DNA from 2 places in the Vreelandella venusta genome. Region 1 is predicted to be linked to the other one. Evidence: predicted binding sites of a transcription regulator. Region 1 holds the regulator's gene; the other holds the start of a gene.

Region 1 (12,291 bases):
ATGGCACACAGGTGGCTACCGTCATAAAGGAGGCGTGCTTTGAGCGCAGCCAAAATCAAAGTGTTGTGCGTTGATGACTCGGCGCTGATTCGTGATTTGTTAACGGAAATAATCAACTCTCAGCCGGATATGGAAGTCGTCGCCGTCGCACCAGACCCGATTGCTGCAAGGGATCTGATCAAACAACACAATCCTGATGTGCTGACATTGGACGTAGAAATGCCGCGGATGGATGGTCTTGATTTTCTGGAACGGTTAATGCGGCTGCGTCCTATGCCGGTACTTATGGTGTCATCGCTGACCCAGAGCGGCTCAGAGATCACTCTGCGTGCATTAGAGTTAGGCGCATTGGATTTTGTGGCCAAGCCCAGCTTGGGTATTCGCAGTGGCATGATGGAGTATGCAACTGAAATTACCGACAAGCTGCGCGCCGCTGCCCGCTCGCGTCCTCGCCAGGCCCGTCATAAAAATGCGCCGCCACCCACACAGCTAAAAGCACCCATGGTGTCGAGTGAGAAGCTGATTATCATTGGCGCTTCTACCGGCGGCACAGAGGCAATTCGCTCAGTGCTCGAGCCACTGCCGGCCAATGCACCGGCCATCTTGATTACTCAGCATATGCCCGGTGGCTTTACCCGCTCTTTCGCCGAGCGGCTAGATCGGTTGTGCCGAATTAGCGTCAAAGAAGCCACCGATGGCGAGCGGGTCTTGCCGGGCCATGCCTATATCGCGCCGGGTGATCAACATCTAGAGCTTGTCCGCAGTGGTGCCAACTATGTTGTGCGCTTAAATGATGGCCCGCCGGTGAATCGTCACCGTCCCTCTGTCGATGTGCTGTTTCACTCTGCTTCCAAACATGCGGGTAAAAACGCCATTGGTGTGATTTTGACCGGCATGGGCAAGGATGGCGCTGCAGGTCTTCTTGAGATGCGTGAAGCCGGGGCAGCCACCATTGCGCAAAATGAGCAAAGCTGTGTGGTGTTTGGTATGCCAAGAGAAGCCATCGCCGTCGGGGGAGCAGTCGAAGTGGTTGCGTTAGATGATATTCCATCGCGGTTAATGGCCTTAATTGCCGCTTCAGGGCGTGCTCAGCGGGTGTAACACCCCGTTACGCATCAATAAGAAAGGGGAACAAAAAAATGACACGCTCATTGCGTCATATCAGTATTCACTCTGCCGTTATTGCCGCGTTGGCTAGCTTTGTCATGCTGATAGTGGTGTTAGCTGGTATTAGCTTTATGGCAGACCGTAATGCCCAGGCTAACCTGGCAACCTATAGCCTCATCAGCAATAGCCAGCTCAACGAGATTAATCGCGCTGACTCGTTGCTTAACCAAGCGATGCTGGCCATGGAAACAGCGTCCAACTTTTTGATGGTCGGCCAAACACGCCAATCCAATGACCAGGTCGACATTGCGCTGGATCGCATTGGCCGTGCCGAACAGCGTTTTGAACGCTTCGCTGCGACGACAAACGACGCATTGGGCGAGGCATTGATAGACGACTTCCGCGCAGTGCTGGCCTTGGTCAAACAGCAGCATGCGACGTTCGAAACCATGGACATTAATGCTTTTAATCGGCTTCGCGGCGAGCTGGTTGAGCCTTTGAGCAATTTAGCCAATAGCGCCACTGCTTTTGTACAGCATGGTTTTCAGCAGGTAGATAGCATTCGTGGCGACGCTGAAGCGCAAGGCGATCTGTTTATGCTAGTCAATGCGATTGCCGTGGCAATTGCGCTATTGGTGACGGTGCTAATTTATATCGCTCTACGCCGTACGGTCATCGCGCCGTTGAATGATGCCGTAAGACGACTGGACAAAATATCTCAGGCTGACTTAACGGAGCCTGTTCCCGCATCAGGCAAAAACGAAGTGGGGCGTCTTTTTGCAGCGATGGGCACGATGCAGCAAAACCTGACGGCGATTGTGACGCGGGTTCGTGAAGGCAGTAGTGAAATTCATTACGGCACGCGAGAGATAGCCAGTGGTAATGCGGATCTGTCATCACGCACTGAGCAGCAGGCTGCCTCGATCGAAGAAACGGCCGCCAGCATGGAACAAATGACGGCCACGGTTAAACAAAATGCCGACAATGCGCGTCAGGCAAGCACGCTGGCAGCAGATGCTTCCACTACTGCCGAGCAGGGAGGCCAGGTGGTTGAGCAGGTAGTGCAGACCATGCACGGTATTTCTACCAGCTCCCAGAAAGTGGCCGATATCACCAGTGTGATCGACTCTATCGCTTTTCAAACCAATATTTTGGCGCTCAATGCCTCAGTCGAAGCGGCACGCGCTGGCGAGCAAGGGCGTGGCTTTGCCGTTGTCGCTGGAGAGGTGCGCAACTTGGCTAGCCGCAGCGCAGATGCGGCAAAAGAGATTAAAACACTGATTGATGCCTCTGTTGCACAAATCAAGCAAGGCTCTACCCTGGTAGAGCAAGCGGGCACCACTATGTCTGATGTGGTGACGGCTGTCCGTCGGGTGACCGATATTATGGATGAGATTTCTGCAGCGTCTCAGGAGCAGAGCGATGGCATTGAACAGGTCAGCCAAGCGGTAGGGCAGATGGATGAAGTGACCCAGCAAAACGCAGCGCTGGTTCAGCAAGCCTCCGCGGCGGCTATGTCGCTCGAAGAGCAAGCAAACAAGTTAGAAGAGGCGGTGGCTGTCTTTGCTTTGTTAACTAGCCAAGAGGGCGTGCAGCGTCAAGCACTGCCAGCGAGTAGCCAAGTAAACGTGCCGACTGCTAGGCCGCAGGCAGCCACTGCGCCCAGCCCTCGCCGGTCCCCAGAGCCTAGCCACCACGAAGAGTGGGAAGCGTTCTAGGCGTTTAAGGGGGTAAGAGCTGTTTTAAACTGTTTTTAAGAGCTGTTTTTAAGAGCTGTTCTAAGGACGGTTTTAAGGACGGTTTTATAAGTATCATTATGTTAGAAATAATTTGATTGAGAGGATAACCAATGGCCGATAAGAACATGAGTTTTCTGGTAGTGGACGATTTTCCCACCATGCGCCGGATCGTTCGCAGCTTGTTGAAAGAGCTTGGTTTTACCAATGTTGATGAGGCAGAAGATGGTCAGGACGCGCTGAATAAGCTGCGTGCGGGTAACTTCGAGTTCGTCGTATCTGATTGGAATATGCCAAACCTGGACGGCTTGGAAATGCTTAAAGAGATCCGCCAGGATGAAGCACTGAAAGAGCTACCCGTATTGATGGTGACCGCGGAAGCCAAAAAAGAGAACATCATCGCGGCCGCCCAAGCGGGCGCTAATGGCTACGTCGTCAAGCCGTTTACAGCAGCCACACTCGAAGAAAAGCTAAATAAGATCTTCGATAAGATGGGTAAATGAAGCGGCTGCGCCTGAATGCTCGGTTAACGAGGAGACAACACGATGAGTCAGCATGAGCAGGATAGCGCTACCCAGCTATCTGAAGAAGCCGCTGAAGACCTGATCTTTCGCATCGGCAAACTGACCCGCATGTTGCGCGACAACATGCGAGAGCTGGGTCTGGACAAAGAGATCGAGAAAGCAGCGGAAGCAATTCCTGACGCGCGTGACCGATTGCATTACGTCGCTACCATGACTGAGCAGGCAGCTGAACGTGCATTAAATGCCATTGATCGCGCTCAGCCATTACAAGACCAACTCTCTGACCGTGCTGAAGCGCTTGATAAGCGCTGGGCTGAGTGGTTTGAAGCACCCCAAGAGTTGGACGATGCCAAGGCTCTGGTAAAAGAGACACGCACCTACCTAAGCGATGTGCCAGCCATTGCGGCCGCGACCAATAAAGAGCTGCTCGATATTATGATGGCTCAGGATTTTCAAGATCTTACTGGCCAAGTCATCAAAAAGATGATGGATGTCATTCGAGAAATTGAGCATCAGTTGGTGCAAGTGCTGATCGATAACGTTCCGGGAGCTCATGCCCGTGAGTCGATGCAGCGTAAGGCAGAAGATCAATGGAAAAATGACAACGCACGCCGTAATGAAGAGCTGTTGAATGGCCCACAGGTGAAGGACAATGCGCCTGATATCGTCACGGGTCAGGATCAGGTCGACGACTTATTGGACGAATTAGGCTTTTAATGCGTTGTTATTAAGACATTGTGAAAGGCAGTATCTGGCACTATAGGCATTTGTTCAGCCGCCCCACGGGGCGGCTGAATTTATGATAAGCCACGCAAGATACCGCCGGATGGCCGCATGGCAGATAACGACAGCGATCAGGAAAAGACGGAAGAGGCCACGCCCCGACGCTTAGAAAAAGCTCGGGAAGAGGGCCAAGTGCCCCGGTCTCGAGAACTGGCGACCTTTTTGCTGCTATTCGGCGGTGTGCTTGGACTGTGGAGCATGGGGCAAATGCTCTATGACCAGTTGGGCATGGTGATGGAGCAAGCCTTCTTGTTCGAGCGCCGTCATGCCATGGAAAGTACCCCGATGCTGGTCAATGCGCTGGATCTGGGGCAGCGTACGCTATTTGCAATGCTGCCGCTGTTCTTACTGTTGACGGTGATCGCACTGGTTGCTCCGGCATTACTTGGGGGATGGTTAGTCTCGGCAAAATCCATGCAGCCCAAACTGTCGAAGCTAAACCCTGTGAAAGGGTTAAAGCGTATTTTTTCGTCCCAGGCGTTGATTGAGTTAACCAAAGCGATTGCCAAATCAATCCTGGTCGGCGGCATTGCAGCGGCGTTTTTGTACGCCAACCTGGGTAAGTTCATGGGGCTAATGAATCAGCCCATTCAACAAGCATTGGCGACCGCATTGAATATGTCGGCGCTAGCCGCTGGCTTGATCGTTTTATCGCTAGTGGTGGTTATTTTAATTGATGTGCCTTTTCAGCTTTGGAGCAACGCCAAAAAGCTGCGTATGAGCAAGGAAGAGGTTAAGCGAGAGCACAAAGAGTCGGAAGGCGACCCCCACGTCAAGGGGCGTATTCGCCAGCAGCAGCAAGCAATGGCCAGAGGGCGGATGATGAGTAAAGTGCCTGACGCCGACGTCATTATCACCAACCCAACCCATTATGCGGTGGCCCTAGCGTACAAGGAAGGTAGTATGGGCGCCCCAAGGCTAGTGGCCAAGGGGGCCGATGCCGTGGCCGCCCGTATCCGCGAAATTGGCCTGGAAGCTGGTGTGCCGAGACTGGAAGCAGCCCCTTTGGCGCGCGCTCTGTATCATCACGTGGATTTAGACGCGGAAGTGCCTGCGGAACTGTATACCGCAGTGGCTGAAGTGATGGCTTGGGCTTTCCGCTTGAAGCAGGTCGCACAACAAGGAGGCGAGGTGCCCCCAACCCCAGACAATTTATCGGTTCCCCCTGAAATGGAACGTTCCAATCGGGATGCCGGTGGCAGCGAGGCGCAACCATGAAAGGCTTAAGCCAGTTGATCAATCAGCGCGATTGGATAGGCGATGTGCGCATGAAGTTGCTCGCAGGGCCGCTGCTGATTCTGATGATCTTGGGCATGATGATTCTGCCCTTGCCGCCCTTCGCGCTCGATTTGCTGTTCACGTTTAATATCGCACTGGCCATCATGGTGCTGCTGGTCAGCATGTTTGCAGAAAAGCCACTCGACTTTGCCGCTTTTCCTGCGGTGCTGTTGTTTACCACGCTATTACGGCTATCGCTCAATGTGGCCTCGACCCGTGTTGTACTGATGGAAGGCCACCAAGGTGGAGATGCGGCCGGTAAAGTCATCGAAGCGTTTGGTACTTTCCTGGTCGGCGGTAATTTTGCCGTTGGCCTGGTGGTCTTTTTGATCCTGGTGATCATCAACTTCATGGTTATTACCAAAGGGGCTGGGCGTATTGCCGAAGTGGGCGCTCGCTTTATGCTGGATGCCATGCCCGGCAAACAGATGGCGATTGATGCGGATCTGAACGCAGGCTTGATTGGTGAAGAGGACGCTAAAAAGCGGCGCGCTGAAGTCGCCCAGGAAGCAGATTTTTATGGCTCGATGGATGGTGCGAGCAAGTTTGTGCGTGGTGATGCCATGGCTGGCTTGGTCATCATGGTGGTCAATATTATCGGTGGGTTATTGATCGGTATGATGCAGCACGATATGGGGTTTGCTGATGCCGCCCGTACGTATACCTTGCTAACTATTGGCGATGGCCTAGTGGCTCAGATTCCTGCGCTGGTGATTTCAACCGCCGCCGGTGTGACTGTATCGCGCGTCAACACTGACCAAGATGTTGGTCAGCAAATGATCAGCCAGCTGTTTATTAACCCTCAGGTCATGATCCTATCTGCGATGGTGATGGGGCTGCTGGGTATGGTGCCCGGTATGCCAAACCTGGTATTTCTGATTTTCACAGCCTTACTGGCGGGTTTAGCGTGGTATTTGATTCGCCAAAAAGAGCAAGCGTTGTTAAAAGAGGAAATTTCCGCAGTACCACTGCCCCAACAAGAGTCACCAGAAGCCAGTTGGGAAGATGTGCAGCTGGTTGATACGCTGGGGCTTGAGGTGGGACATCGACTTATTCCTCTAGTGGACTCCCGCCAGAAAGGGGAGCTGTTGGCCAGAATTAAAAGTGTGCGCAAGAAATTTGCCCAAGAAGTTGGGTTCTTACCTCCTGTGGTGCATATACGCGATAACCTGGAACTGCCGCCGAATACCTACGTACTCTCTATGAAAGGTGCAGAAATAGGCCGTGCGGATGCACAGCCGGGCAAGTGGCTGGCAATCGACCCAGGTCAGGTATCAGGAGAATTACAGGGGACGCCCACCCAAGACCCGGCCTTCGGTTTGCCTGCTATCTGGATCGATGCCAATCAGCGTGAACACGCCCAGGTGTACGGCTATACCGTGGTGGATGCCAGCACGGTCATTGCTACTCACTTGAATCACCTGCTGCATCGCCACTCGCCAGAAATGCTGGGGCGGCAAGAAGTGCAAAAGCTGCTTGATAAGCTGGGTGAGGATCAAAAGTCGCTGGTCGAAGAGGTGGTGCCGAAAGCCATTTCGCTGACTGTACTGCAGCGTATTCTGCAAAATCTGCTGGATGAAGATGTCTCGATACGCGATATGCGCACGGTGTTGGATACCCTGGCAGAGCATGCTGGTCAGCAAAAAGATGCTAATGAATTGACCGCACTGGTGCGCATTGCCTTGGGGCGTGCGATTACCCAGCAGTGGTTTGCTGGCCAGGAAACGCTCAACGTGATGGGGCTTGATGCCCAGTTAGAGCAAGTGCTTATGCAGGCCATGAATGGTAACGGTGCGATGGAGCCAGGGCTGGCTGATACGCTTATGACGCAGGCACAAGAGGCCCTGGAGCGTCATGAAGGTAGCGGTGAAGCACCGGTGCTGGTTGTGCAGCACTCGCTGCGTGCTGTGCTAGCGCGTTTCTTACGTCGGCGCGTGCGTCATCTGGTGGTGATGTCTCAAGCAGAAATACCGGATGACCGTACGTTACGAGTCACTACGGTCGTAGGAGGGCGGGCGTGAGTTTGCTGCAGAACACCCGTTCCAAACCATCAAACAGAGGCGCAGGTAACACATGAGCGTGAGACGATTTGTTGGAGCAAACAGCCGCGATGTGATGCGCCAAGTGCGCGAAACATTAGGCGATGACGCTTTAATTATCGCCAATCGCCGTATCGAGGATGGGGTTGAAATATTGGCGATGGCGGACGAGGCGGTCGATCATTTTGAACCTTCCCCAGCGTCGCCACCTACCCCAGCTGCCCAAGTTGCCTTTTCAGCGCGAGATGCAGATCCGCTGCAGGCAATGAGTGAACGCTTGCTGCGCGAGATGCAAGAAATGCGGGAGCTGCTTGCCCAGCGTCAATCAGCTGACGATGCGCCCGCTTCAGCACTCACTGACGACTCTTTCTCCCGTTTGCGCCAACAGCTGCTTAGCGTTGGGTTCAGCGAAGAGCTCAGCGACGAAGTACTGGCGGCGTTGCCGGCGCCCTTGGCTCAGCCGGATGCCGATAGCGCACTTGCGCTGGAGTGGCTGCGTGGGCAGCTAATGGCACGGTTGCCGGTACTGAAAGAAGAAACCGGATTTTTCGATCAAGCAGGAATTGTCGCGCTGGTGGGGCCTACGGGAGTGGGGAAAACCACCACCACTGCGAAACTAGCAGCACGTTTTGTGATGCGTCACGGTACGCGCCCTGTGGCCCTTGTCACTACCGATAGCTTTCGTATTGGTGCCCATGAGCAGCTAAGAATTTATGCCCGCCTGCTTGATACCCCCATGTATGCCTTAGACGCCGAGCAGCCGATTGATGAGCTAGTCGGACGACTGCAGGGTAAGCAGTGGGTGATTATCGATACCGTCGGTATGAGTCAGCGTGACCAGCGAGTGATTGAGCAGATTGCCCATTTGCAGGGCGGGCAAGCGTCCGTCCGCTTAGTGCTGCTGTTGAATGCAGCCAGCCAGCCTGAAACCTTGGAAGAGGTCGTGTTGCGCTATCGCCAAGCCGCACGGGCGGCTGGCGCTGAGTTAGATGATTGCATTATTACCAAGCAGGACGAAGCTGGCCGGTTAGCCCCCGTGCTAGATATTGTCATACGCCATGGTTTACGCGTGCTGTTTGGTTCGTACGGGCAGCGTGTTCCAGAAGATATGGCGGTTGCGGACCCTACTGCACTGATTGATCAAGCGCTTAATAGCCCATTGGGGAGAGTGCGTGAAGAGCGGCGCTCCGCCGCCGTTTCGCAGCCTCACTCGGTGAGTTTGCCGCGCTGGTCGCGAGACGTGCTGGGGCAAGGGCGCCGTCTCAGCTCTGTACTGACGCGACTACGTGACAGGATTATTGGATTTTCAGCGTTAGAGTCGATATGGGATATCGCCTCCTTACCGGGCGTGCTGCAAGACAAACGCTTGGATGCACTGCTAGCTAGCGAGCCCTGCGCGGATAAGGGGCTGGGCATGGCATGGTCTCCCCGCCGTAATGAGCGAGGCTGTGACTGGTCGATGCCTGATCTTGGGCTAGACGCTGATGGCGGTTGGCTCGCGCTAACCAGCCTACAGCACCGTCAGCCCGCTGGTTGGCAGTCACGGCTGCTGCACCAGGGCGAAGCGATGGGGGCCGCCGTACATCTGCTCCCCGTGTTTCCCGATCCCGCCACGTTAGCGTGGCTAGAAGCCCAACACTTGACCTGGATCACGCAAGTAGCTGCCACTCAGCGGGTATACTGTCAGGGCGAGCGTTATGCCCAGCGCCAGCTGCTCAAAGATAGCCCGCTCACTCATCACACTGATCTGCGTTTTCGTGGCCAAACGGCGCAGCTATGGCACACCCACACTGCTGTGGAGGATGCCGCTGGTACACCGCTGTTGGCATGGGTTGGTGAAGTTCGCGATCCAGAAAATGGCAAACGCATCGCGCGTCGCTACTGGTTAACACCTGCTCGATTAGGTACAGATGTGCGCTCGCTGCTGGTTATCCAGCTGCAAAGCGATGGGGTGTCTAGCCTAACCAAACGCGCTTGGCAGCAGTTGAAAGATGCGGATGATGGCGAAGTAAGCACAGAGGTACGCTTATTGATGGCTAGCGGTGTCGCCGCTGCAGCGGGACACTTAGATAGCGCCACTGATGACGCTGCGATAGCGCTGCGTTCCGATTTGTTAAGGTTGCTGGGCACCACGCGTAAGCGGCGCGATAAGGCGATGCTAGATGCGCTTGTTCACGCGTTTATGGCCCGTGACGCCATTCGCCAGCTCAGCAGCGTTAGCCGTGAGGGACTGGCATGAGTGCCCAGGATCAGGCAGCGGGCCTGCGCAAGTGGGCAGATTTACAGCGCCAGCAGCGCCAAGCAGAGTCAGTTGAGAGTGACCCCACGGGAGACGAACTTGCGGCTGAGCCACTGGCCGCTATGACCGATTCTTTAACGGTGCTGCCAACTGCTGCCCAAGCGCCAACCACCGCACCGCCTTCGGTGCCGCAGAAGCCGCTTATCGTGATCGGTATGCCTAACGGTGGCGATCAGCAGGTGGCAAGAGTAAAAGGACGCCTAGCTCAATGGGCAGTATTGGGGCGACGTTGGGCGGGTGACCCGGATGATTGGGATATTCACATCGTCAATGCGGGTGCCGCTAATCTTGGTCAACTGAAAGAGCGCTTTCCGCGCTGGGCGTTATGGATTAATAGTGATGCCGATGCTTTCGCACAGATGTACCGCTCGTTGCGGCAAGTGCAGGAAAACGGTGGTCCTAGACAGCTGCTGGCACTGCACGAGCCAGATTTGCCGCGCCGAGGTCTACTCGATAACCTGCGCGAAGCAGCCAGCTATTACTTGGATATAGAGCTTTTACTGCTGGCGCGATGACAGCTAGCCTGACGCTATGTAGCCGTGCTTTAACAGCCGCAATCAAGCGCCTCTATAGGGAGTAACAATGTCGATGCTCGCTGACTTCAAGGTCGCTACCTGCAAAGCCGACAGGCTGCTCAAAAGCGTGTTGATGGTGGCGCTAAGCGTCATCGCCATGCGTGTTTACGCCGCGACGGGCAGTTGGAGTAGTGAGGTGCCCAGCGTACTGGTCGCGATGAGTGAACGAGCTGTCAGTAGCCAGCCCATTCAACCACCAGCAGGGGCTCCGGTAGAGAACGCCGCGATAGAGCGTATTCATTGGCGTTTTCAAATGCCGGTCAATGCGCCGGTTAACGCCTGGCTATGCCACCCTGAGCAGTGTGTTTCTTTGACGGCTATGCGGGGGTCAACCACGGCGCTAGCCGGTAAATCGGTTAATGGACCGCTGTACTTGCGTTTTGCGTTGACGCCAGGCCAGCGCCCGGTACGGGTACAGGGACTGCAAGTGATTGTGAATTACCAGTGAACAGAGTTCAGCCGTGAGGCACGAGGATGTATACAGCACAAGGCAGGATTAAACAGGGCGAGTTGTTAAACCAATACATGCCACTGGTAAGACGTCAGGCCTTAACGCTGCAGGTAAGACTACCCGCAAGTATTGAGTTGGATGATCTTATTCAAGCCGGCATGGTGGGCTTATTAGAAGCACTAGGGCGTTTTGATGCGACCCAAGGAGCAACGTTCGCCACGTTTGCAAGCCAGCGTATTCGCGGCGCCATGATGGATGAGCTGCGCACACGTGATTGGTTGCCACGTAGTGTGCGCCGCTCTGCCAGAGCCGTGGATGATGCGGTGCGCCGCCTTGAGCAGCAGCTAGGACGTCCGCCGGAAGAGGGTGAAATCGCGCGTGATCTGGATATGCCGCTTAGCGAGTATCAGCAATTGCTCAATGATACGAACAGTGGCCAGCTGTTGCCCTTTGAAGAATTGGTGGCCGAAGGGGTCGAGTCGGTGAAAGAAGAAGCCACGAATCTGCCCTTCGATCAGTTTCTAGATCAGCAGCAGCGACAGTCGTTAATTGACGCGATTGACGCCTTACCTGAGCGTGAAAAGCTACTGATGGCGCTGTATTACCAAGAAGAGCTGAACCTTAAAGAGGTTGGGGCGGTGCTGGGTGTGACCGAATCCCGTGTCTCCCAGCTTCACAGCCAGGCGATTAGCAGGCTTCGTGCTCGCTTATATGACACCGCCTAACGTCACTATTAATCACGAATAACCGGCGAGGAGCCGTTGATGAACCCATCTACGCTGATCGGTATTTTTGCCAGCATGCTGTTGCTGGTAAGCGTACTGTTTTTTACTGCAGAGTCGCCAGAAAGCTTTATCAATCTGCCGGGGCTAGCCATTGTAGTAACGGGCACCTTGGCGGCCACCTTTATTAGTTATCCGCTGAAAGAAGTGCTACGCGTGGTGCGCCTGGTGGGATTGGTGTTTCGGCGTGAAAACACTTATGTGCGCGATGATATCAACGAACTGGTGTCCATGGCGCGCTTGTGGTTTAAAGGCGATGTCAGGGCGGTTGAAAAGGAGCTAGAGCACACTCGCAACCCCTTTTTGCGCACCGGGATCCAGCTGGTCATTGCGAACACGAAAGAAGACGAAATTTTCGATATGCTGCGCTGGCGCATCGCACGATTAAAAGCACGCGAGCATGCTGAGGCGCAGATATTCCGCACTATGGCCACCTACGCGCCCGCGTTTGGCATGATTGGCACCTTGGTGGGACTGGTCAATATGCTGGAAGTAATGGATGCGGGCGACCTTGACGTTATTGGCCCGCGCATGGCGGTAGCTCTGCTGACAACATTCTACGGTATTCTGCTCGCTAACTTGGTGTTCAAACCGATTGCCGTCAAGCTAGAACGGCGCACGGAAGAGCGCCTTATCACCATGAATATGGTGCTGGAAGGTATTTCGTTAATTACCAAGCGGCGACTGCCTTCTTTTATTGAAGAAACGCTCAACTCC
Region 2 (12,291 bases), 870 kb from region 1:
CCACGAACGCGCCTTGGCAAGTGTTGGTGAGGCGCTACGTTTTAGCGGAGCGCTCGCTGGGCCTTAATCAAGCTAACGCTAGCGCCTAACGCCGTACCAGCATGATAAACTGAGCCAATGCTCTGTTGATGTTTCACGGCCTGCCGTTGGAAAGTTGTAGCGCTTGGTGGCTAACGACGCGGGTGCCTCATTCGCTCGTACCTCGCGAGATTCGTTACGCCGCGCTACGGTAGGTGCCATAGGTTTTGTAGCGCGTGGTAAGCGAAGCGCACCCGCGATGACGGTTATGGCAAAATGAAACAGCAACAGGTTATGTAGGTTCTTTTTTTTATTACTTAGGAGTTTGTTATGGCAAGTGCCAGCGCCCGTCATATTTTGGTAAGCAGCGAAGAGCAGTGCAACGCACTGAAGCAAGAGATCGAAAACGGTCGTGATTTCGCAGAAGTGGCCAAGCAGCACTCTAGCTGCCCATCTGGCCGTCAAGGAGGCGACCTGGGTAGCTTTGGCCCCGGCCAAATGGTACCGGAATTCGACAAGGTCGTTTTCAGCGGTGAGCTGAATAAGGTACACGGCCCGGTCAAAACCCAGTTTGGTTACCACCTGCTGGAAATCACTAGCCGCAGTTAATGGCGCCGAACATCCGTCAAGCACCGCGGCAATACTGTCGCGGTGTGAGGAGCACGCCTTGAACGATCCCATTATTACTATTGAAGGCTTGAACAAAACCTATGAAGGTGGCTTTCAAGCCCTTAGCCGTGTGGATTTAACTATTCAGCGCGGCGAAATTTTTGCCCTACTTGGCCCCAACGGGGCGGGCAAAACAACGCTAATCAGCGTGGTATGTGGGCTGGTAAGCCCAACCCAGGGCCACGTCATTGTCGATGGCTATGATAGCGTTAGCCACTATCGTCAGGCTCGTGAACGAATTGGTCTTGTGCCTCAAGAACTGACCAACGAAGCCTTTGAAACGGTATGGAACACGGTTAGCTTTAGCCGTGGTTTGTTTGGTAAGCCACCTAACCCTGCGCATATTGAGAAAGTGCTTAAGTCGCTGGCCTTGTGGGACAAACGCAATAATCGTTTGATGACCCTTTCCGGTGGCATGAAGCGCCGCGTATTGATCGCCAAAGCGCTCTCTCATGAACCACGCATTCTGTTTCTAGATGAACCCACCGCCGGGGTAGACGTCGAGCTACGCCGTGATATGTGGGAAGTGGTACGCGGGCTGCGTGATAATGGTGTCACTATCATTCTCACCACCCATTACATTGAAGAGGCCGAAGAAATGGCCGACCGCATTGGCGTTATTAATCGCGGTGAGATTGTCTTGGTGGAAGAGAAAGCAGCGCTGATGAAAAAGCTTGGCAGCAAGCAGCTAACGCTGCAGCTACACACGCCGCTCTCCGCACTGCCTGCATCTCTTGATCAAGACGAGTTGAGCCTGGCAGCCGATGGCTATGAATTGGTGTACACCTACGATGGCCGTCAGGAGGAGGACGGGCGCGGTATTTCTGCGCTGCTCACCCAGTTGGAGCGGGCGGGCATTGGCTTTAAAGATCTGCATACCCGGCAAAGCTCGTTGGAAGATATTTTCGTCGATTTGGTAAAGGAGCGCCCATGAATCTCTACCCCGTTCGTGCCATTTATATGGCGGAAATGGCGCGCACCCGCCGTACTTTGCTGCAAAGCATTGTATCGCCAGTGATTTCAACCTCGCTTTACTTTGTGGTGTTTGGCGCGGCGATTGGTTCACGCATCAGCGAAATTAACGGGGTCAGCTACGGGGCCTTTATTGTGCCTGGTCTGATTATGCTGATGCTACTTACTCAGAGTGTCTCTAATGCCTCGTTTGGGATTTTCTTCCCGAAGTTCTCCGGCAGCATTTATGAAATTCTCTCAGCGCCCATCTCTTATTTAGAAGTGGTGGTGGGCTATGTAGGCGCGGCTGCCTCGAAATCAATTATTTTGGGGCTGATCATCCTGGCAACGTCCAGCTTATTTGTGCCGCTGGAAATTGCTCATCCGATTTGGATGCTGACCTTCCTGGTGCTGACCGCCGTCACTTTCAGCCTGCTGGGCTTTATTATCGGAATTTGGGCAGATGGTTTCGACAAGCTGCAGCTGGTGCCTTTGTTGGTGATCACTCCGCTAACGTTTTTGGGGGGCAGTTTTTACTCCATTGATATGCTGCCGCCGTTTTGGCAAACCGTAACGTTAGCCAACCCCGTGGTCTACTTGGTCAGTGGATTCCGTTGGAGCTTCTACGGCATTGGCGATGTTAGCTTAGCGGCTAGCGTGGCAATGATCATGCTCTTCCTGGCAGCCAGCCTTGCCACCATTGCCTGGATTTTTCGCACTGGCTATCGCTTAAAGCCTTGAGTGCGCCAATGTCTTATTTAGCTGTTCTTCTGATAAAAAGGTAACTCCCGCTTATGCCGCTACTGCAAAGTATTGTGCACCGCCTTGATCCATCACTAGATGGTGAACGTTTGACTGTCACGGCGGCACCTGCGTCAACACCCGCGGCCAACGATGACCCAGTGATGGCAAGCTTGGTAAATTCGCTAAATGACACCTACAACACCAAAGCCAAAGGGTGGGGAAGGTTTGCTGAGCAGGGCGAGCAGGCTGGGCCGCTGGTCGCTTGGCTGCAAGCCTATATGGCAGAAGAGCAAGATTTTACCCAGCTTTCTATGGCGATTGCCGAGCGCTTGGCGCAAACACTACAAGAGCAGCTCTCCGTTAGCGGCTACTTAGTGTTCGCACATCTGCGCCAGGGCGATACCGAAACGCTATTTTTAGGCTTAGTTCATCAGCGGGAAGGTATTGGCATTAACGCAGAGCACCAAGCAGTGCCTGCCGCGCAGCTTAATACCAGCCAGCTCACCTTGGCGGCACGGGTAAACCTTACCCAATGGCAGAGCGACTCTGAAAGCACACAGTATGTGTCGTTTTTAAAAGACCGCGGCGGCAAAAAGCTAGCCGATGGCTTGATAGCCCTGTTGGGAATGGAAGAGGGCATTGATGCCCCTGCCGAAACCCGCACGCTGTTGAAAGCCTTCAGTGATTACGTCGAAAAAGAGGACTACGACGACGAAGCCAGCCGAGAAAAAACTGACACCCTGGTTGACTACGCCAACGAGCAGCTGCGCCGTGGCGAGCCAATGACATTAGAAGAACTTTCAGAGCTGGTGGACGAAAAGCAGCCCAAAGCGTTTTACGACCATATCCGGAATGCTGACTATGGCCTTTCTCCAGAGATTCCGCCGGACAAGCGTACTATCAGTCAGTTCCGGCGATTTACCGGACGCGCTGGGGGCGTATCGATCAGTTTTGACTCCCACCTACTCGGGTCCAGCATTGAGTACGATGAAAACCAGGATCGCCTGATTATTAAGCAAGTGCCCAAGCAGCTAAAAGAGCAGTTGGCGAAGCGTAAGGAGTGATAGGTGAATAGTGAGGAGTGGGTGGGCGCTTAGGTGTAAAGGGCACTAAATGCCGCAACGCCAGTCGAAGTAGCATGTTTATTAGATGTGACATGTATATCAACAGGAGCGCTTAACGTGCTGGATGCCATTAGCAATTTCTTCCAACGCGCGCTGGCAGAACCTGAGCAGCGTGATAATCAAACTCTGACGCTAGAGCTGGCAACGGCGGCATTACTCTGTGAGGTCATGCGCGCCGATTACGATAAAAGCGATGCTGAACGCGCCGCGCTGAAGCAGATGCTAACCAGTCGTTATCACTTAAGTGAGAGCGACGTTAACGAATTAATGACGTTGGCGGAAGCAGAAGTGGATGATGCCGTCGATCATTATCAGTTTGTTAGCCTGATAAAAGAGCACTACGGCTATGAGCAGCGCTGCGAGTTGGTAACGTTAATGTGGCAGCTTGCTTGGGCAGACGGCAGTATCGACCCGCTTGAAGAGCACCGTATCCGGCGGCTGGCAGATCTTTTGCACGTTAGCCATAGTGATTTTATTCGCAGCAAGCTTGCCAGCACGCCCCAGGCCTAGCGGCTCCCTTCCGGCTCAGCAGAACCTCCCAGCCGTCGACATAACCATTAATAGACCCATTGATATAGGGCTCGGAGCGCAGATACGCCAATGAGTGATATGCAGGATGCATCGAACTTAACCGAACTGATTAATACCATGGAGCGAATGGAGCGTGAAAAAGCCAAGGTAAGCGTAGACGACGTGGTGCACGCGGTGGGCAGGCGTTCATTTGGGCCTCTCTTGTTGCTTGCTGGGCTAATTACACTTGCGCCTATTATTGGTGATATCCCCGGCATGCCAACGCTTATGGCGGCGTTGGTGTTACTCACGTCGGTACAACTATTGCTGGGAAGAGAAACGTTCTGGCTGCCCAAATGGTTATTAAACCGTTCGCTTTCCCGCAACAAGTTCGATAAAGCCATTCACTACATGAAGAAGCCCGCTAGATGGGTGGATAGTTTACTGGGTGTGCGTCTAGCGTGGATGACCGGCTATATCGGGATACGCGTTACCGCCGTGATGTGCTTGTTTATCGCCCTAGCCATGCCGCCGATGGAGTTTATTCCGTTTAGCGCCAACGGCGCGGGCTTAGCGCTTACCCTGTTTGGTTTAGGCTTAGTTGCCCGAGATGGCATTATGCTCTCGCTGGGTTTTCTACTCACCGGGGCGACGTTGACGGTTGTGCTGATCAACGTGCTATAAATTCGCCTACGACCATCCTAATGCCGCCTGAGCTGGCGGCTGTTTAAAGGAGCAAGCAGATACCATGTCTGATCCAGCGCCGTCTGAGTCATCATCGAACTCGCCATCGCCACATTCAGCACTGCCGCCTGCGCCCAAAACGCCCCGTGAGCAATCTCCCTGGGAGCGGCGGATTGAAACGCTGCTGTGGAATTCTCGCTTTCTAGTAATGCTGGCGGTAGTGCCGAGCCTATTGGGCTCACTGATGCTGTTTATTGTGGGTACGCTGGATATCTTAACCGTGGTGGGCGACGTACTGCGTTACTATCTGGTGGGTAGTTCTCAAGATATCCACGATACCCTGGTGCCGGACATCATCATTGCTGTTGATGTTTATTTAATAGCGATTGTGTTGTTGATCTTTGGGCTGGGTATCTATCGGCTGTTTGTTTCCCGAATCGATCAGGCGGAAGTGCGCTATCCCAAACACCCGTTTAACGTAGGCTCGCTGGATCAGCTCAAAGACAAGATTGCCCGCGTGGTGATTTTGGCGGTAATTATTGAGTTTTTCCGCGCTGTGGTGGATATCCGTTTCACGACGCCACTGGAAGCCATCTACCTCGCGCTTTCGGTGCTGGCGCTGGCGGCAGCGCTGTATCTCATGAGTCTTGGGCATAAGGGGGAGTGAGACGAATCGTCGGGCTGTCTCTTAAGCGAGTGAGTTAATACCCGCCGAGGGTAAATTACGCAAACATTATCAATCACTGCTAGGCTGGAAATGTTATCCCAAGGTGTTGCTCTCTTTGAAGCAAGCCTTTAAACGCAAAAGCAAGGAGTGCCGTTATGCGTAACATTATCTATATTATTGGTCTAATCGTTGTTGTGCTGTTTATTCTATCGCTACTTGGACTGCGTTAAGCACACCGCGCCAATAGAAAAACGCCCGCAGCCCTTTTTTCAAGGGGCTGCGGGCGCTTTGTATTTACGCGCAGTCGGCAGCGCCCTGGCCAAACATATCAAACATTAGTTCCCGTCCCATCGACGTCAGTACGAAACAGTCGTAGTCGTTAAATTCAGCGGCACCGCTCTCTTCAAGCACCTGTTGGCATGTTTTCCAGCTAGGGCATTGCCCCTTCAAATGAGCTAGCTCACGCCGGGCAAGGCCACGCTGTGGCAAGGTAATAGTTTCGAGCACATGGCCGTTATCGTAAAGCAGCTCGGCAACGCTAGAAAGGCAGTGGCGTAGGCTGCGCTGCACATGATAAGCGGCAGACGCTACGCTGGATGCGGGGTGTGACACCTCGGAAGGCATAAGTCGTTCTCCTGCAAATAGCCCCAAAATGGGCTTGTTGCAGCGCATTATAAAGCAATGTGAGTATTAGACCAAGGTCTATGATGGGTTGGTGTCAAAGCCACCATCGACCTTTTTCTGACACATTTCTGTCATCTAGATAATTCAGCATGTAAGCCGCTAGGGGAAAAGCAAAAAATATTAATTAAAATTGATGGTGTTATGGTTTTTTAGTTTTATGTAAGCGTCATTCTTTACAATTCATTACTTTTTAGTACGTAAAAAAAAGCCAAATAGGCTCAAGTCTAAGCTTTAATGGCCGATAGTATTAAATATAAATCACATTCTTATGTATGAGCAGCGCCAGCGTGTTGGGCGTTATTTAAAAAAAGGGCAGTAACTTATGGCTTCCATTTCATCACTCGGTATTGGCTCAGGGCTCAAGCTCAATGAATTGCTGGATCAACTGCAAGATGCTGAGCGAGGGAAGTTGAAGCCTATAGAGCGTCAACTGGAAACCCAGCAGACCAAGATTTCTGCTTATGGTCAGCTGCAAAGTGCGCTTTCCAAATTTCAAACTGCAGCCGCTGAGTTAAACGACAGTGCGCTGTATGAAAGCCTTTCCACGAATGTAGGAGGCGATGCTATTACTGCCACGGCAGACGGCGAAGCGCAGCCCGGTAGTTACAATGTCACCGTTAATACACTCGCTACTCGTGGCACGCTGGCTTCCGAAGGTGTTGCTGAACTGGATGCGTCGCTAACGACCGCTGAGCAAACGCTAACCTTCTCATTCGGTGATGGGTCCAGTAAAGAGGTCACCATCGGTGCGAATAGTAGTCTGGAAGATATTCGCGATGCGATTAACGCCAGTGAAGATTCAGGCGTTAACGCCACTATTGTGAACGACGGCACCAACTACCGGCTGGCGCTTAGTTCTAGCGAAACCGGTGCGGACGCCTCTATTACCGGCTTTAGCTTTTCAGGCACCGAACCCTTCGCTGCGGACACCGATAATACTCTGCAAGCAGGCACCGATGCCGCGTTAACGGTGAATGGTATTGCTATCACCAGTCCCACTAATCAGGTTGAAGGAGCGATTCAAGGCGTGACGCTTAATCTGCAAGAGGAAGGCGATAGCACCGTGGAAGTCGAGCAGAATACACGCGCTGTTCGTGAAGCAATTACGGGCTTTGTCGATGCCTATAACGAGCTTAAGGGCACCATCGGCGAGCTGACCAGTTACAATGCGGAAACCGGCGTGGCAGGCGAGCTCAACGGTGATAATACGGTGCGCACGGTGGAATCGCGCATGCGCAGCATATTAAGTGGCGGTATCGAAGGTGAGTTCTCGATGCTTAGTGATATTGGTATTTCGCTACAGCGGGACGGCACGCTTTCTATTGATGAAAGCGAACTGGATAACGCCATTGTCAATAACCAGGATGCGCTGTCGGTGTTCTTTGCTGGTGACGCCGACGATTCAGGTATGGCTGGCCAGTTAAACCAAGGCCTAGACCAGTTATTGGGCACTAACGGGGCTGTGAAAGGCGCTATTACCGGGGCGGAAAATCGTGTGGAGTCCCTAGTGGAGCGCTACACCCGAACAGAACAGACCATTGAGCGGACCATTTCTCGTTACCGTACCCAGTTCGGCCAGTTAGATAGCATGATTGCCCAGATGAACCAAACCAGCAGCTATCTAACCCAGCAGTTTGATGCCCTCGACGCTCAGCTTGGGCGTAAATAACCGCTAAAGTAATTGGATGGTTGTTGAACGTCTACGCTAACGCCTGCTTCCTGCAGGCGTTTTTATTAGAAGTTTCTCATTTCTAGTAAAAAAGTATGAAAATCAGCGAAAGCGCGAAAAGGCGCTAAAGTTGTGCGCTTTTCTGCCGATAGCAGTGCTATTAAATAAACGGGCGTGTGCATGCGCGCCTGAGTCTTGTGGTTTAGCCTTTTGCACTGAGGAATACCCCCCGCATGGCGACGATAACCTCTCTTGGCGTTGGTTCTGGCCTTGATCTCACCGGTTTGCTTGATCAGCTTCAAGTGGCTGAGCGAGGCAAACTCGTGCCGATTACGCTTCAAAAGAAGCAGCAGCAGGCGAAAATTTCTGCCTTTGGCCAACTTCAAACGTCGCTGAACGCGTTTCAAGACGCGGTCGCCAAAATCAATGACCCCAAGCTCTATCAAAGCCTTTCAGCCAATGTGCGTGGCACTGGTGGTGGAGAAGCTATTAAAGCGACTGCCGCCGCTGATGCGCTGCCGGGCAGCTACCGGGTAGAGGTCAGCCAATTGGCCACCTCTGGCACGCTAGCTTCAAACCGCGTGGGAGAGCGGGACGCAGCCATGGATCTACAAGGGGCAACTGCGCTGCAGCTAACCTTTGGCGATGGCGAGAGCGTCGCTATCAACATTGCAGAAGGCAGTAGCCTTGCGGATATTCGTGATGCCATTAACGCTGATAAAGATGCTGGTGTTAACGCCACGATTATCAACGATGGCACGGGCTACCGGCTGGCACTGAGTTCTAAAACGACCGGCGCAGACGCTTCTGTTGAAAACTTTAGTTTTGTAGATGCCGGTAGCACCGTAGTGCTTGGCCCCTTTGCTGAGGATGCGGCAACGAAGCGCTCAGGGGAGAATGCCGCGCTTACGGTTAATGGTATTACGATTAGCAGTGCGGAAAACAGTATTGAAGGTGCGATTCAGGGGGTAACGCTTAACCTTACTGAGCTTGATATCGTGGACGGAGAAATGGCTTCCAGTACCATTAATGTTGAGCGCGACACGCTAAAGCAGCGCGAAGCGATTAATGGCTTTGTAAAAGCGTTTAATGACTTAAAAGGCACTATTGGCAAGCTCACTCGCTTTACCGGCGATAGCGAAACCGCTGGTGAGCTATTGGGCGATAACACCGTGCGCACCATCGAATCCCGGCTGCGCAGTATATTAACCGGTGGGGTAGAAGGCGGTGAGTTGTCTACCCTTAACCAGCTAGGCATCACTCTGCAACGAGATGGCAAGCTCAAGGTCGATGAAGAGACGTTAGATGACTTGATCGCTAATAATCCCCAGGCACTCAATGCCTTTTTTGCCGGTGAAAACGAGGGGGAGGGTATGGCGGGTAGACTAAACACCACTATCGAACAGGTGCTGGGCAACAACGGCGTGGTCAAGCTGGCGATTAGCGGCGCGGAAAACCGTGTAAAAAGCCTGGACGACCGTTTCGAGCGTATGGAAAAAACCATTGAAGGCACTATCTCTCGCTACCGCACCCAGTTCGGCCAACTGGATGCGATGATTGCCCAGATGAACAGCATGAGCAGTTACCTCACTCAGCAATTTGACGCTCTGGATAGTCAGCTCGGCCGTAAGAAATAACCTTAGCGCTTCGGTTGAGTAGCCATAGATAAGTAGGGCGGTGTAACGAGCGAAGCGAGGCATCCGGAATGGGCGGCGTAAGCCGCCCTTTTGTTGCTCATGTAAAAGTAAGTTTCTCACTCTGCAGTTACCAAACATTACATCTTTTTTTACTAACCGCCCTAAAGATTCCTCTCGCCGTGCCGTTAATTCTAATAACGGCGCACAAAGTGGCCGAATAGCAGGCCTTCCGGCCAGTGTTCATGCAAGGAGAATCACACCATGTCAGTGATCAATACCAACATTACCTCCATGATTGGCCAGTCCAACCTGTCCAAATCACAAAGTGCCCTGACCACGTCTATGGAGCGCCTAAGCTCTGGTCTGCGTATCAACAGCGCTAAAGACGACGCAGCTGGCCAAGCCATCGCCAACCGTATGTCTAGCCAAATTACTGGCCTGTCTCAAGCACAGCGTAATGCCAATGACGGTATTTCTGTTGCACAGACTGCTGAAGGCGCATTGAACCAGGTCAACGATAACTTGCAGCGTGTTCGTGAGCTGACGGTTCAGGCACAAAACGGTACCAACAGCCAGGATGACTTACAGTCCATTCAAGACGAAATCAATCAGCGTCTTACCGAGATTGACCGTATTTCAGAACAGACTGATTTTAACGGCGTTAAAGTATTGTCCGAAGATCAGAGTCTGTCTATTCAAGTAGGTGCCAACGACGGTGAGTCTATCGACGTTGTCCTGGAGAAAATCACTTCTGACACACTAAATTTAACCAGCTTCAATGTAAACGGCCCGGGTGAGAATCTTGGCGCAGCTGTCGCTGCAGATTATGAAGCTGCCTACGGTCAGGGTACTGGTGTAACTACCAATACTGTTAACGACTTCTCCGCTGATTTGGCTACTAACTTAGGTGTTAGTGCTGCCGCTGTAAACAGCGCTGGAACTGCTCAAGTTGATGATAACGGTAACTGGTACGTTGACGTTACCATTACTGCTCAAAATAACGCTGAAGCAAAAGCACTTGGTTTACAGGGCATCGAAGCGACTTCCGGCACTGCGGTAACCTTCCAAGTGGCACTTGATCCCTCAGAAGCCACTGTCGCTACTGGTAATACCACTGCTGCCTATACTGTTACTGGCACAGACTTGGGTGCAAAAGACCTGCTAAGCTCTGCGTCCACTAACCCGATGGAGAAGCTTGATGCGGCCCTTAAACAGGTCGATGAGCTGCGCTCTGGCCTGGGTGCCGTTCAGAACCGCTTTGATTCTGCGATTACCAACTTGCAGACCAACGAAACCAACCTCTCTGCCGCTCGGTCACGTATCGAAGATGCTGACTATGCAACAGAAGTAGCTAATATGACCCGCGCACAGATTCTGCAGCAGGCGGGCACCTCTGTACTGGCACAGGCTAACCAGATTCCGCAGAACGTTCTTTCACTGCTGGGCTAAGCCATCGTACTACTTATCCGTACTTTCGGATTATCTACAGGCCTCCTTTATGGAGGCCTGTCTTGTTTTGCGGCTGGAATGAAATCAGTTAACAACTATATTCAGCGCTTTTCGTACCTTTGAGGGGAGGGGGCATCAGATATGATGTCATGCATAGCTTAACCGCCTTCAGGATGTTCTCTACCATGTCGAATAAAAAGCCCTATCGCTCATCAAATAATGCTCGCCAGCGCACTTTGGATACGAGAGGAACAGCGCAAGCATTGAAGAAAGCCAGAGCGCTAACGGAGCGTCAGCCAAAAAATATTTCTGCGTGGAAGCAGCTCAGTGCAGAACTCTCAGAGGCAGGACATCTACAAGAAGCACTTGAGGCATTAAGTAGCGCAATTTCTTTACAACCAAATGATGCCGAAGTGTTAGCGCTACAGGGGAGAATGACGCATCAAATGGGCGACCCTGATCAAGGATTGGCGTATTTACAGGCGGCTATCGAGTTACGCCCTAATTACGCTAAAGCACAACACTATATTGGCTACATCTATTATACCCAGGCACGTTTTGATGAAGCGCTACAGCATGCCGAAATAGCTTGCGAGTTGATGCCCGACGATGTGGATATGCTTAACACATTGGGCAATATTTTGATGCAAAAGTTTGAGTATGGACGGGCAAGAGATGCGCTTGAGAAAGCCGCAAAATTAGCGCCTAATAATTATTTATCCTGGAATAATCTGGGTAATGTTTACAATGCTATTGGAGATCTGGATAAAGGACTTGAAAGTTACGGTAAAGCTCATCGTGTTAATCCCCATGCGCCGGGTCCTTTTTCCAATATCATTACTACATATCACTACCACCCTGATAAGACAGGTGAGGAAATTACAGCGCTATGCAAGCAGTGGGAAAGTAAATTTTTATCAAGTATTACCACGCTTTCTTATGCTAGCCACAATAATCCTAAAAAACGCCTTAGAGTTGGATTGATCTCAGATGGTTTTCGTGGACATCCTGTTGGAAGAATGATTACTTCGGCACTGGAATGTGTTCCAAAAGACCAGATGGAGTTTTATTTTTATAGTACTAACCATGCTTCTGATGGTATTACCGAAAGGCTGAAGTCAGTAGCTACACAATGGATGAGTGTGCAACCGTTAAAGGATCAGCAGGTAGCTGAGAAAATTGTACATGATGGCATTGATATTCTGATTGATTTAGCTGGCCATAATGCTGGCAATAGAATATTGGCCGTAGGTATGCGCCCAGCTCCGATACAGGTAAAGTGGGTAGGCGGGTTGATTAACACTACAGGCTTGTCGGCCATTGATTATTTAATCAGTGATCGCATTGAAACACCTAAAAGTGTTGATGAAGCATATGTCGAAAAAATAATACGCTTGCCTGATGACTATATTTGCTATGTGCCGCCAAATGGATACGAGCCAGATGTGGGGACATTGCCTGCATTTAAGAATGGTTTTGTAACAT

The links. Region 1 encodes FliA, which starts transcription of late flagellar genes. Its sites were predicted from a motif close to CTAAAGTTNNNNNNNNNNCNGCCGATA; they were not measured.
Region 2: fliD (flagellar filament capping protein FliD) is a predicted target of FliA. The motif match lies at 7,845-7,871, and genes of this name have one in related genera.

Annotation. Positions count from the first base shown of each region.
Region 1 covers NZ_CP065135.1:130,787-143,077, forward strand. The annotation lists gene IR195_RS00585 (protein-glutamate methylesterase/protein-glutamine glutaminase) at 40-1,101, shown strand; gene IR195_RS00590 (methyl-accepting chemotaxis protein) at 1,140-2,825, shown strand; gene cheY (chemotaxis response regulator CheY) at 2,957-3,346, shown strand; gene cheZ (protein phosphatase CheZ) at 3,389-4,084, shown strand; gene flhB (flagellar biosynthesis protein FlhB) at 4,202-5,368, shown strand; gene flhA (flagellar biosynthesis protein FlhA) at 5,365-7,449, shown strand; gene flhF (flagellar biosynthesis GTPase FlhF) at 7,502-9,706, shown strand; gene IR195_RS00620 (hypothetical protein) at 9,703-10,281, shown strand; gene IR195_RS00625 (flagellar protein FlhE) at 10,349-10,789, shown strand; gene IR195_RS00630 (RNA polymerase sigma factor FliA) at 10,816-11,517, shown strand; gene IR195_RS00635 (motility protein A) at 11,557-12,291, shown strand, end outside.
Region 2 covers NZ_CP065135.1:3,695,347-3,707,637, reverse strand. The annotation lists gene IR195_RS17280 (serine hydrolase) at 1-67, shown strand, start outside; gene IR195_RS17275 (peptidylprolyl isomerase) at 349-627, shown strand; gene IR195_RS17270 (ABC transporter ATP-binding protein) at 686-1,621, shown strand; gene IR195_RS17265 (ABC transporter permease) at 1,618-2,379, shown strand; gene yejK (nucleoid-associated protein YejK) at 2,433-3,446, shown strand; gene IR195_RS17255 (tellurite resistance TerB family protein) at 3,564-4,016, shown strand; gene IR195_RS17250 (exopolysaccharide biosynthesis protein) at 4,107-4,700, shown strand; gene IR195_RS17245 (YqhA family protein) at 4,765-5,367, shown strand; gene IR195_RS17240 (hypothetical protein) at 5,662-5,991, opposite strand; gene fliD (flagellar filament capping protein FliD) at 6,374-7,720, shown strand; gene fliD (flagellar filament capping protein FliD) at 7,954-9,357, shown strand; gene IR195_RS17225 (FliC/FljB family flagellin) at 9,619-10,806, shown strand; gene IR195_RS17220 (FkbM family methyltransferase) at 10,992-12,291, shown strand, end outside.